3 regions of the Clostridium cylindrosporum DSM 605 genome follow, and region 1 is predicted to be linked to each of the others. Evidence: a T-box and tRNA genes for the amino acid it is inferred to sense, from the RefSeq annotation. Region 1 holds a T-box; the other regions hold tRNA genes.

Region 1 (4,282 bases):
GTTATATACTTTATGAGAATAGAAGAGGTTAATTCGATTATTGCAATAGCTAAAAGTAAGATTAAAAGAAAATAAACAATAAATAGTAAAGGGTAAGTAGTTTTTCTACTTACCCTTTATCTATGATGCTTTTCTTGTGAAATTAGGAATATTTTTATTTTTATAGGCTATAAAGTAAAATGGAAGATAAAGTATAAAGTATGTTAAATAGTATAGAACTATTATAAGTGGTACATTTGTTATACTACTGAAAAGTAATGATGTTAGAGCATATTGTGAAAAGGCACATAAACATGGAATTACAATACAGTTCATATAATCTAGCTTAAACTTAAATGACTTCCTTATAACTGAGAAATTTAAGCCTATTGAGAATAATGCGGATAATAAAAAGTTTAGTGCATATCCTTTTACTGCAAGTGTTGGAATACCTAAAAAGATATATATGAATATTACATCTGATATAGATGTTAATGTAGAATTTATGAGTAAGCTTCCCTGTCTGCCAAGCCCATTTAAAATTGAGAAAGATATAATTTGAATATATACAATAGGTAAAGGGATAGAAAGTAAGCTTAATAGATATCCTACATAGGAATCTTTATAAAAAAATATTCCTATGTCCCCTCCACGAGTAAGTATAAGTACCGTAGATGAAAATCCTACAATAGATGCAACCTTTATAGCTATATTAGTTCTGTGATTAATAATATAATCCTTACCCGATGTAACAGCTTCAGAAATAGACGGAATAAGAACTGTACATACAGCATTTAGGATAATTGCAGGATAGAATAAAATAGTCAGAGTCATTCCTTCTAACTTCCCAAGTAGGGAAATTGCTTCATTATAGGATACTCCCCCTGCCATAAGTCTTTTAGGAATAAGGAGAGTTAGAATCATAGAAAATATAGTTGATAATATACCATTAAGAGCTAGAGGGATTGCAAGGCGTAATACACTTACAACAAGTTCACGATTAGATTTACATATCCCTCTTGCTGGATGATTTTTAATATATATTTTATATGAAATAAAAAACAGTATAAAGCTAAAAATCTCCCCTATACTTACAACAAGCATTGCAGCTGCCGTAGTGTATTCAATCCCTAGATTCATATTCTTAACAAGTGCCATTAAAGGGAAAATCATTATAATTCTAATAGCCTTTTCAATTACATCAATGATAGCTGGCTCAAGTATTCTTTGAAGTCCATAATATGTACCTTTAAAAACAGATGAAAGAGATATAATAATTAGAGCAGGGCAAAAAGCTATAATTCCTAAAACTGTTCTAGAATCAGATAGTATATTATTTGCAATTACCTTGGATAAAATAATTAAAAACAGTGTTACCATTAATGACCATACTAGTTCGAACATACACATTATCTTTACTGTTTTATATAACTCATGAAGTTTTCCAGATGCTTTTTTTTCTGCTGCTATTTTAGAAAGGGTTACCGTAATACCTCCACCTGTAATACATAAAAATAATGCAAATACTGGTGTAACTAACTGGTAAAGTCCCATACCAGCTGCACCCATTTCTCTTGAAAGAAATATAGTATATATAAATGTTAAAGTTCCAGTAAGTACATTAGACACAGTAAGTACTGCTGTTTTTTTGAAAAATGAGGACTGTTCCATTTATCACCTTTTTATAATTATTCTTACCTTTATTAATATGCTGAAAATAAGATGCTATGACAATATTACACAGTAGTGATTATATTGACATAAAAAATTTTTTATACTAAAATGTTAGTTAATGAAAATTTGGACAATTTGATACAATATATTATAAAAACTGTGATAGGGAGTAGTAAGTTTGAATAGGATTCACAGAGAGTGGGAGATAGCTGGGAGCCCATAATCTTTACATTCTGAACTCGCCCTTGAGTTGTAGGCCGAACCTTTAGTAAGCCGAGCCGGCATAGCCGTTATTTAACTAAGATACAAATTTGGGTGGTACCGCGAAAGACTCTTCGCCCCATTAGGGGATAGGGTCTTTTTTTGATGCACCGATAATACTTGAGAGGAAGTGAATTTAATGCCATACTCAGTAGAAACAGATAAAAAGTGGCAACAAAAATGGGACGAAACTAAATTATATGAATTTGACAAGTCAAAGGCAGATAAAAAACTTTATTGTCTTGAAATGTTTTCATATCCATCAGGAGCAAAGCTTCATGCGGGACATTGGTATAACTACGGACCAACAGACACATGGGCAAGATTTAAGAGAATGCAAGGATATTCAGTATTTCAGCCAATGGGATTTGACGCATTTGGTCTTCCAGCTGAGAACTATGCTATAAAAACAGGGGTACATCCTCATGACTCTACAATGAAGAACATAGAAACTATGGAGAAGCAGCTAAGAGAAATGGGAGCTATGTTTAATTGGGAAAACGAATTAGTTACTTGTCTTCCAGATTATTATAAGTGGACTCAATGGATATTCCTAAAACTATTTGAAGCAGGACTTGCATATAGAAAGGAAGCTCCAGTTAACTGGTGTCCTAGCTGTAGTACTGTTCTTGCTAACGAGCAAGTTCTAGATGGTGAGTGTGAAAGATGTTCAAGTGAAGTTACTAAGAAAAATCTTACACAATGGTTTTTCAACATTACTAAGTATGCAGATGAACTACTAGAAAAATTAGATGAACTAGACTGGCCTGATATGACTAAAAAGGTTCAAAAGAACTGGATAGGAAGAAGTGAAGGGGCAGAAATTGAGTTTTCAGTAGAGAATTTAGATATTAAATTCAACGTATTTACAACAAGAGCAGATACTCTTTATGGGGTAACATATGTTGTACTTGCACCAGAGAGCCCAATAGTTGATAGTATAACAACTCCTGCTCAAAAGGATGCGGTTGAAAACTATAAAGAAGAAGCTAAAAAGCAATCAGAAATAGAAAGAATGTCCACTTCTAAGGAAAAGACAGGAGTATTTACAGGGTCTTTTGCTATTCATCCTCTAACAGGTGAAAAGGTAGAAATTTGGATTTCAGACTATGTTCTAGCAACTTATGGAACAGGATGTGTTATGGCAGTTCCTGCACATGATGAGAGAGATTATGAGTTTGCAACTAAGTTTAACCTACCTATTAAGAGAGTTGTAGAATCAGCTAAGGGAGAAGAAACTACTCTTCCATATACTGAATACGGAACACTTGTAAATAGTGAAGAATTCAATGGAATGACATCAGCTGATGCAAGAGTAAATATTGTTAAAAAGGCTGAAAGCATAAATAAGGGTGAATTAAAGGTAAATTATAGACTACGTGATTGGCTAGTATCAAGACAAAGATACTGGGGATGTCCAATTCCAATAATCCACTGTGATGATTGTGGAACAGTTCCAGTGCCAGAGGAGCAACTACCAGTTGAACTTCCATACAATGTTGAATTTACACCAGATGGTGAATCACCACTTAAAAAGTCTGAGGAGTTTGTTAATGTTGTTTGTCCTAAGTGTGGAAAGCCAGCTAAGAGAGAAGCAGACACACTAGATACATTTGTATGTTCATCATGGTATTATCTAAGATATCCAGATAACAAAAATAGTGAAAAGGCATTTGACACTGAATGGATTAACAAGATGCTTCCAGTAGATAAGTATGTAGGTGGACCAGAACATGCTGCAATGCACTTACTATATGCTAGATTCTTTACTAAGGCTCTTCGTGACCTTGGATACCTTAACTTTGATGAACCATTTAAATCACTTGTTCATCAAGGAATCATCCTAGGGCCAGACGGAAATAAAATGAGTAAATCAAAGGGAAATGTAATATCACCTGATGATTATGTTAGTGAATATGGATCAGACGTATTTAGAATGTACCTAATGTTTGGATTCGGATACTCAGAGGGAGGTCCATGGAACGTAGATGGTATTAAGGCTATGAGCAGATTTGCTTCAAGAATTGAAAGATTCGTAGAAAGATATCTTGAGCTAAAATCAGAGGGAACTACTAAATCAGATATAGCTAAGGATGAAAAGGAACTTAACCTAGTTCTTCATACAGCAATTAAGGGAGTACTAGATGATACGGATAAGTTCCAATTTAACACAGCACTTGCAAGACTTATGGAGCTTGTAAATGCACTTTATAAGTATGATACTGATACAGAGGTTAAGAATGTAGAATTCCTAGGAGGAGTTATTAAGGACCTTATAAAACTTCTAGCACCATTTGCACCACATTTAGCAGAGGAACTTTGGGAGCAAATAGGAGGAAGTTACTCAGTATTTAACGAATCACTACCT
Region 2 (4,282 bases), on a different contig from region 1:
TATCTCATCTTTATACCTCCATTTTGTTACATATTTTTACATTATCACTAAAAAACATAGCCACTGAAAAATCAGCGGCTTTAAATCCTTTATCATTAGTATAGCTATTAATACCCAATCTCCTCCTTAACAAGTACTACAATCCCTCTTCCCTTTGTGTTTTGTCTAAATGTAACTACTAAGTGATTGCATATCCTATTCTCACTAGAGCAATTTACACATTCTGAAACTTTAACACAGGGATTGTCCATATTTAATCTTTTACAGTTAATTGGAGCTACATATTTCCTAACTCTTTCATATGCACTATCTATGTCTCTTACTATCTTATTTTCTCCCACCACTACAATAACCTTTTTAGGTCCGTAAATCATTGCAGCTACTCTATTTCCAAGACCATCTAAATTTACTAACTCCCCGCTTTCAGTTATAGCATTACTACTAGTCAAATAGTAATCGCTAAAAAATGCTTCTTTGTGAACTTCTTTAACCTCACTAGGTGTTAATCCTTCTTTATATCTGTCTAAAAAATTATAGTCACCTTCTCTAAGAGAGTTTAAAATATCACACTGTAGTAGTGTTTGGCTTCCTCCTACACCTACAGTACTTTTTGCCTCTATTAAAGAAATAACCTTCTTTTTTGCTTCACTTTTATCTTTAACAATGTATACATCATATCCCTTAGACTCTAAAGATTTTTTTGTTTTTTCTAAAACTTTATCTTTAAACCATCTAGTGTTTAAGTCCATTTTTATCCTCCGTTTTCTCTAGTATAACAACTGCTCCTGTTTTGGATGGATGCTTTATATTAGTTCGTCTTAGTAGTTTGTAATTATTTTTATTCCAAAATTCCATAGCATTGGAATTATCCTCATATGCTAATACACAAAATCTATATATTGAATAATATTCCCCAAACCACTCTTCTACCCCACTTAATATTTTACTTCCAAATCCACGTTTTCTGTATCTCTCACTTAAAACATATGTTAAAAACCAAACTTCTGTACAAGACCTATTTTCAAACCTTCCCTTTAAAATTCCAATTATCTCTTCCTTTAAATAGACTCCTAGAAAAAAATCTGAAACACTTGAGAGTGACTCTAAATATCTCTCCTTAATTTCTTCAAATTGAAAGCTTTCTTTTTTACCTAGAAGTGCTTTTGTCTCATCTGACTCATTTAACAACCTGTGTATTTGAGGAAGTTCCTCATAAATTATGTCACGAACCGTAATTTCACCTATTATTATATTGACTGGTATCAAACTCATCACCTTTTCCTCTATTTGATAATAGGAAGGACTAGGCCTTTACTGTTATATTCAACAATTCTTATTAAAAATCCTTTACAAGTTTATAATTTATTTTATACAAAATAAGAGGAGTATATTGCATACTCCTCTTATTTATAAATTATTCATTTATTTGATAATAACATCTTTTAGGTGATATAACTTCCTCGTCTTTTTTTAGAAGTTTAATAACCTTATCAACTTCAGATTTTTCTTCACCTATAATTTCAGCTATTTCCCCAGCCTTAAGTGGTGATTCTGCCTCTCTTAATGCATGTAAAACTTTTTCCTTTATTTCCATATTAGCTACCTCCCTATATCTATTTTCTTGTAAATAATTATTATCTATTATAAATTATTATTTTGTAATTGTAAATATTGTACCATATTTATTACTGAAAAAAAATTTGACATATATTTATCTTTTATTTATAATCATTGTTAACGATATTTTAAGTACAGGTTAACAAATCATCAGGAGGTTAAAACATGAAAAAATTCTTAACAACTAAAGAGCTAATACTTTGTGCACTTTTTGCTTCATTAACAGCAATATGCAGTCAAATAGCTATACCACTTGGATTTACACCAATACCTTTCACACTACAATTATTCTCTGTATTTATTTCTGCAATTATACTTGGTCCAAAGCTTGGTTCTATTTCCCAAGTTACTTATGTTCTTGTAGGTACAGTTGGTTTTCCTGTGTTCGCACAATTCTCCGGAGGAATAAATAAGGTTTTAGGACCTACAGGAGGATATATAATTAGTTTTCCAATAGCCGCTTTTATTGTAGGTTATCTGGCACTTAAACCTAATATTTTTATAAACGCTTTAGGAATAATACTCGGACTTATATGTATATATGGGATAGGAACAGTTCAGCTTTCACTTATCACAAATATGAGCTTTAATAAAGCTTTGCTGGCAGGTGTTATTCCATTTGTACCATTTGATTTAGTTAAAATCTTTCTATCACTTGTAATTGGAATGCAAATAAGAAAAGCACTTATAAAAAGTTCTTTATTTTCTACGAACTATTAAATTTAACTTAAATAAAATCGAGCCTAGGATAATTCCTAGGCTCATTATTTTTTTAAATATATACTCAAATTGGTGCAGATGGCGGGATTTGAACCCGCACGCCCTGTGGACACTACCCCCTCAAGATAGCGTGTCTGCCGTTCCACCACATCTGCTAAGTCTGATGAGGATATTTTATCATATTGCATTTTTGAAATCAAATACTATTTACTTATATAAAGATAGCGATAAATATTATAATCTCTTTTTATAGATTTAATGTAGTTCCTTGTTTGCTTAAATGGAATTTTATCTTCATAAAGTTCATTACCATTTTCAGTCATCCACTTTCTAACGTTACCTTCCCCACCATTATAAGCTGCAAGTATAGCCTCTACATCTCCATTAAAATCCTTAGAAAGCTTAGCTAGATAATATGTACCATAGTTAATATTTTTTTCAGCATCATATAGGTCATTTATCTTAAAATTCTTTTCTCCTAAAAGACCTGATATATACTTCCCTGTATCTGGCATTATCTGCATCAATCCCATTGCTCCTTTTTTCGAAACAGCAAGGGGATCATACTTGCTTTCCTTCTTTATAAGAGCATAAACAAGCTCCCTATCAATTTTATAATTATCTGCATACTTATCGATGGTTTCTTTATATTCTAATTTATAAACCTGCTTTAACATTGGTTTATGAAAAGCTCCTAATAATGTAGCAAAACAAATTATTACTAGAGCTATCTTTGCCAATTTTTTAAACATTCTATGCCTCCAAATCCAATAATGTTTTTATAACATTTTCTACTTTTTCTCTTAGTTCATCTATTCCTTCATTGTTTTCTATAATGTATTTGCAGTATTTTTTCTTCTCGTCTAAAGGCATTTGTGATTTTATTACATCCTTTATATATTCATACGAATGTCCATCTCTTTCATTTACCCTTTTTAATTGGAGCTCTTCACTTGAAGAAATAAGAATTATATCATCTACTAAATCACAGAACCCTGCTTCTATTAAAATAGCACCATCTACTATGCAAAGCTTTTCTGTTTTTGCATATACCTTTATATAATTCTTAATTCTAATTTTCATAATAGGATGTAATATAGAGTTAAGTTTATTTAAATTTTCTTTGCTTTTGAATACTATTTTTCCAAGTTGCTTCCTATCAAGTTCATTACTTGAAGTTATAACTTTATTTCCAAAGGTTTCTTCTAACAGGTTCAAAACTTCCTTATCCTTAACTACTTCTCTTGATACTATATCACAATCTATTACTTTAATATTTAGGCTTTTTATTATAGAGGAAGCTGTACTTTTACCAGTGCCAATCCCTCCTGTTAATCCAATTACCCTCATATCTTCTCCTATTTTGCCTCATACCAATTTTCACCGAAGTTCATACTAATTTCTAATGGTACACTTAACTTAAGAGTATTTTTCATCTCCTCTTCAACTAATAACTTCATTTTTTCTAGCTCATCTTTATGAACTTCTAGTATTAGTTCATCATGTACCTGTAGGATAAGTTTCGACCTAAATTTCTCATTTTTTAGTCTTGCATATACATTGACCATTGCTATTTTTATAATATCTGCAGCTGTTCCTTGTATCGGTGTATTCATAGCAAGTCTTTCCCCATACATTCGAACATTTCTATTTGATGAGGATATCTCTGGAATATATCTAACTCTATTTATTAATGTTTTAACATACCCCTGTGTTTTAGCAGTTTCTATAGTATTATCTAGATATGTCTTTACCCCTTGATATCTTGCAAAGTAGTTATCTATATACTGCTTCGCTTCTTTTCTTGTTATTTTAAGATCTTTAGATAGCCCAAAATCGCTTAATCCATATACTATACCAAAGTTAACTGCCTTAGCATTACTTCTTTGGATATTTGTAACCTCTTCCATAGGTACAGAAAATACCTCTGAAGCTGTTCTTGTAT
Region 3 (4,282 bases), on a different contig from region 1:
TTTTCGAATACTTCTTATTATAAAGTTTTCTCTTTCTTTTCACTTCTTTTCCACTCAACATATAATAACCTTATATAACCCCACTTTTTTTATTCAATCTATCCCAAATCCTCTTTATTTTATCAGTTGTCTTATTTCTTTTAACTTCTAACTTTTCACTAATATAAGTTACATTTATAGAAGGTAAATCCTCTTTAGTTATATTAATATAATTGTACTTGTCTTCACTTTTTATAACTGCTCCTATATCGGTTATAAATTTTACCTGACTCTTAGTTAATTTATCTATATCTAATATACTATAATTTTTTATATTGTCCTTATCACAATATCTTGCTATTAATAGTTGTAACACATCTAAACTATCATCAAGTTTTATATACCTATCTTCTCCACCTGTTTGTGTTCTTTTATAAGTATTCGATAATAATTCTCTCATTTTATAATTTTTTATAGAATTAAAAACATATGTATTTATATACTTAACTATTATCTTATAATCATCTTCCCCATATATGTTTCTTAATTTAGAAACCATATCTAGGTCTATATTATCAACGGCTTTTATAAAATGCTTTTTGTATATGTTTATATAGTCCTTATAATCCATTTCACATCTATATTTATTTCTTCTCTCTTTTATTTCATTGGCAATTCTCATATGATTTTCTACTAATTCAACTATATAATCAATATTTTCTCTTACCATTTCTTCTTTTTTAACCTTTAATATTTTTAACCTTCTATTATACTCATCTTTATAAACATCTTTATCTTGTTTGTATCTTAATTTTTTACTGCCTAAACCTTTTCTTATTTTATAATAATCCTCTCCCAGTTCAATATAAGTAAATTCTTCATCATCATAAAGTTTATAATCTTCAATGTTACTTATTTTTATATTTGCTTCTTCAAATTTCTCTTTTCCAATTTCATAATTTACTTCCTTGTATCCCCATCTAGTATAAGGATCTTTATCTGAATCATAACTATAATACCTATATTTATGTAAAAACTTTTTTAAATATAGCCTATTGTTTTGTACTTCTTTTCTATTAACTCTTATGCAATTAAAATACATGTTTTTAGCAGTTAAAATTAATTTAGTAAATCCTTGCTCCATACAACAATTAAAAATAAAATTATTTATATAGATACTTTTTAATCTATTCTCTAGGTATCTATATGTTAATATTTTATCTTCAACATCATAACAATCATTTTTAATAATATATTCGTTTTCTTTTTTAGTAAGTTTTGTTCTAAATACCTCATCATCTTTTCTATCTCTAAATGATTGCCTAGGAACATATACATATTCCTCAATTTTCTCAAATCTTTTAAAACAATTATACAATTTTTCAGTCGGGTCTATTTCATATAATAACTCCCTATCAACTTCAAAATACAATGATAATGGTTTATATATCCCTTTCTCTTCAACTGTATCTATAATCGGTTTTTTAGGTATTATATTTTCAAATATTTCATCTAAAAATTTTATATTATTAGTATTCTTATATTTTTTTATTATTTTAAATAAAAAACTACTATCTTTACAATTATTGTACGTTTCCTTGTTAGGATTTTCTATTGCTCTTTCTACGTTATCTATATATCCGTCTATATCTATTAATTTAAACCATTGTGCATCATCGTCCTTATTTTCTTCTATTTTTTTATAATCGTTTTTTAGTTTCTCTTGTTTTTTAATTAAAAATTTACTTAATTTATCTATAACCTTTCTCCTCCTTCTTTTTTATTTTATACCTAATTATACCATAAAAGTATAACTTTGTAAATTTTATACACTTGACAAATTACATATAATATATTAAAATCACTTGTAATTAAATATAGGTATCAATCGTACAATACATATATAAACAGTGGTTACTTACTACTACTAAATATATTATTAATGGTAGCGGTCAAATAAGAAAATAAGTTATATTGACTCATATGGTTAATTATGATAACATATTCTAGTAGTGCCACTGTGGCGGAACGGCAGACGCATTCGACTCAAAATCGAACGGGAAACCATGTGGGTTCGAGTCCCACCAGTGGTACCAATATTTTTGAATATTGAATTTATAACCTACGTTTTATTATTGATTTATATAATCAGTAATAAATGTAGGTTTTTTGTTCCCTATTTAAAAGGGATAACCTTTTATAGTTATCCCTTTTAATCAATACTTATAATAGTATCTAGTATTATAATGCCTATCATTGTAACATTCGCTACATATTTTGTGAGGATAATCCCAAGCTAATTTGTTTCCACATTTCTTACAACTTCTACTACTTTTGCCTAGGGAATTAATAAGTATCTCATTAATATTATTTGCAGTTTTAAGCTTTTCTTTACTTAACCAATCTAAATCAATGTATAAGTTAAAATTCTTAGAAAAGGAATAATACAAGTCTAAGCATTTATAATAATCCTCTAAATCCTCTAATTCCTTACCTTCGCAATCGGGCCTCTTTAGGTTAAGAACCTTTTTTGTATACATCTGACAATACTCTAGCCATAATTGTAGTACAGTACTTGATTTCTCACTAAAAGGAATAGAAATCATTCTTAGTAGGGTTTTGTTAGGCACATTTATCCTTGCCCTTTTTAATATTTGTATCAAGTTTAAATCTCTTTCTATATCTGTTTTGTGATAAAGACGAGATGTAGGCATATCTTCCCATACCTTTAGTATGTAGGATAAATCCTCTTCTATATCCAACAAAACTTCAGGGAATCCAGTAAATATCTCTTTTATTGGTTTTACTTCAGTATTTAATCCTTTTTCTATCAAGTTCCCATTTTGTGCTGATAGTACATATCCTACATCATAAATTCCCTTTCTCCCAGCACGACCAGATATTTGTTTAATTTCATGGTCTTTTAGTTTTCTTACATCTTCTCCATCAAATTTAGATGTTTCTAAGAAAATTATTCTTTTTATTGGTAAATTCAAACCCATGCCTATTGCATCAGTAGAAACAACCACATCTGTATCTCCATTTAAAAATCTTTGGAATTGACCTTTTCTTGTAGCATATGGAAGTGCACCATATATAACACTTGTTTTAATCCCTCTATTAAGAAGGTCAGATGCAACTGCTAATACCTTTTTCTTAGAAAATACAATTAAGGCATCTCCCTTCTCAATATCTCTTTTTAGGTTAAAATTTTTATCTACAAATACTAACTTTGTATTTCTTACATGTTCAACAACTTCATATTCATCATTACATTCCTTTATAAGCTTAATTAGTATATCTAAACCCTCTGGAGCAGTACAAAGATGTACTTCTTTAGCCAATACTCCTAATATCGCTCGTGTCCAGGCAAACCCTCTTTGGGTATCTCCTATCATTTGACATTCATCAATTACGCAAATATCATATATGCTACTTAGATCTACTTTTTCTACTGTAGAGGAAATGTGATTAGCATTAGAAATAATATTCTCTTCTTCACCTGTAGATAAACTACAAGGTATACCATCACTATTTAGCTTTTCCTGAACTTCTAAAGCAAGTAATCTTAGTGGAGATAGATAAACACCACTTCCTGATGATTTTAATTTTTCAAGGCTTGAATAAGTTTTTCCAGTGTTAGTTTCTCCAACATGGATAGTAAATTTTCTCTTCATTCTTCTAGCTTTAGGATATTCTTCTTTAGGGTTTAATGGAATTAATTTTGATATTTTTTCTTTAGTAGATTGTGTTACGTATAAGTTTTCAATTATGAAGATTATATTATTTGAGGTAAATTCATTTTGGCAATCCTTATATTTCATTAATTCCTTAATTGAAGGAACACCTTTATGTATTTTCTTATATTCCTCATAAATGTATGTTTCAACCATAGCTATTTTATTTATTAATTCTGGAAGCTTACTTTCAATATACGCATTAGGAAATTCTACATTATTATCTTTTCCCCTTTTAGCAAAATTCCCACAAGCCAAATATTCTAGTATGCACTCTTTAGCCATTGATATAAATAAAATCATACTTTTATTTGTAGTAGTCACTTCCCTATCTATTAATTTATCTATTTTCCCTTTTAGCTTATTTATCTTACTTGGTATATTTCTTGTTTTAACCCTAAAGCTAGGATTGTATATTTTTTCAGAAGTATACTTTTCTTTCAATATATTAACAAGTTCTTTTTCTACCTTTTTATTTACTGAAGATACCATATCTACAATGTAATCTGTATTTATACCTAATTCCTTGCAACCAAGTGTATATATATCATAAAATTCTTCTGTAC

What was found. The T-box of region 1 lies ahead of leuS (leucine--tRNA ligase). A T-box ahead of a tRNA ligase gene usually reads a tRNA of that ligase, here a tRNA-Leu.
Region 2: it encodes a tRNA-Leu, which carries the amino acid that the T-box ahead of leuS (leucine--tRNA ligase) is inferred to sense. The anticodon was not compared.
Region 3: it encodes a tRNA-Leu, which carries the amino acid that the T-box ahead of leuS (leucine--tRNA ligase) is inferred to sense. The anticodon was not compared.

Annotation. Positions count from the first base shown of each region.
Region 1 covers NZ_LFVU01000005.1:61,950-66,231, reverse strand. The annotation lists gene murJ (murein biosynthesis integral membrane protein MurJ) at 1-75, shown strand, start outside; gene spoVB (stage V sporulation protein B) at 121-1,650, opposite strand; T-box leader at 1,804-1,999, shown strand; gene leuS (leucine--tRNA ligase) at 2,054-4,282, shown strand, end outside.
Region 2 covers NZ_LFVU01000027.1:283,247-287,528, reverse strand. The annotation lists gene CLCY_RS09880 (hypothetical protein) at 1-8, opposite strand, end outside; gene CLCY_RS09875 (lactate utilization protein) at 108-749, opposite strand; gene CLCY_RS09870 (GNAT family N-acetyltransferase) at 733-1,272, opposite strand; gene CLCY_RS09865 (MarR family transcriptional regulator) at 1,415-1,594, opposite strand; gene CLCY_RS09860 (biotin transporter BioY) at 1,783-2,337, shown strand; tRNA gene CLCY_RS09855 (tRNA-Leu) at 2,408-2,492, opposite strand; gene CLCY_RS09850 (lytic transglycosylase domain-containing protein) at 2,541-3,089, opposite strand; gene coaE (dephospho-CoA kinase) at 3,091-3,687, opposite strand; gene polA (DNA polymerase I) at 3,696-4,282, opposite strand, start outside.
Region 3 covers NZ_LFVU01000027.1:250,867-255,148, reverse strand. The annotation lists gene CLCY_RS09710 (hypothetical protein) at 71-1,357, opposite strand; tRNA gene CLCY_RS09705 (tRNA-Leu) at 1,994-2,075, shown strand; gene CLCY_RS09700 (helicase-related protein) at 2,196-4,282, opposite strand, start outside.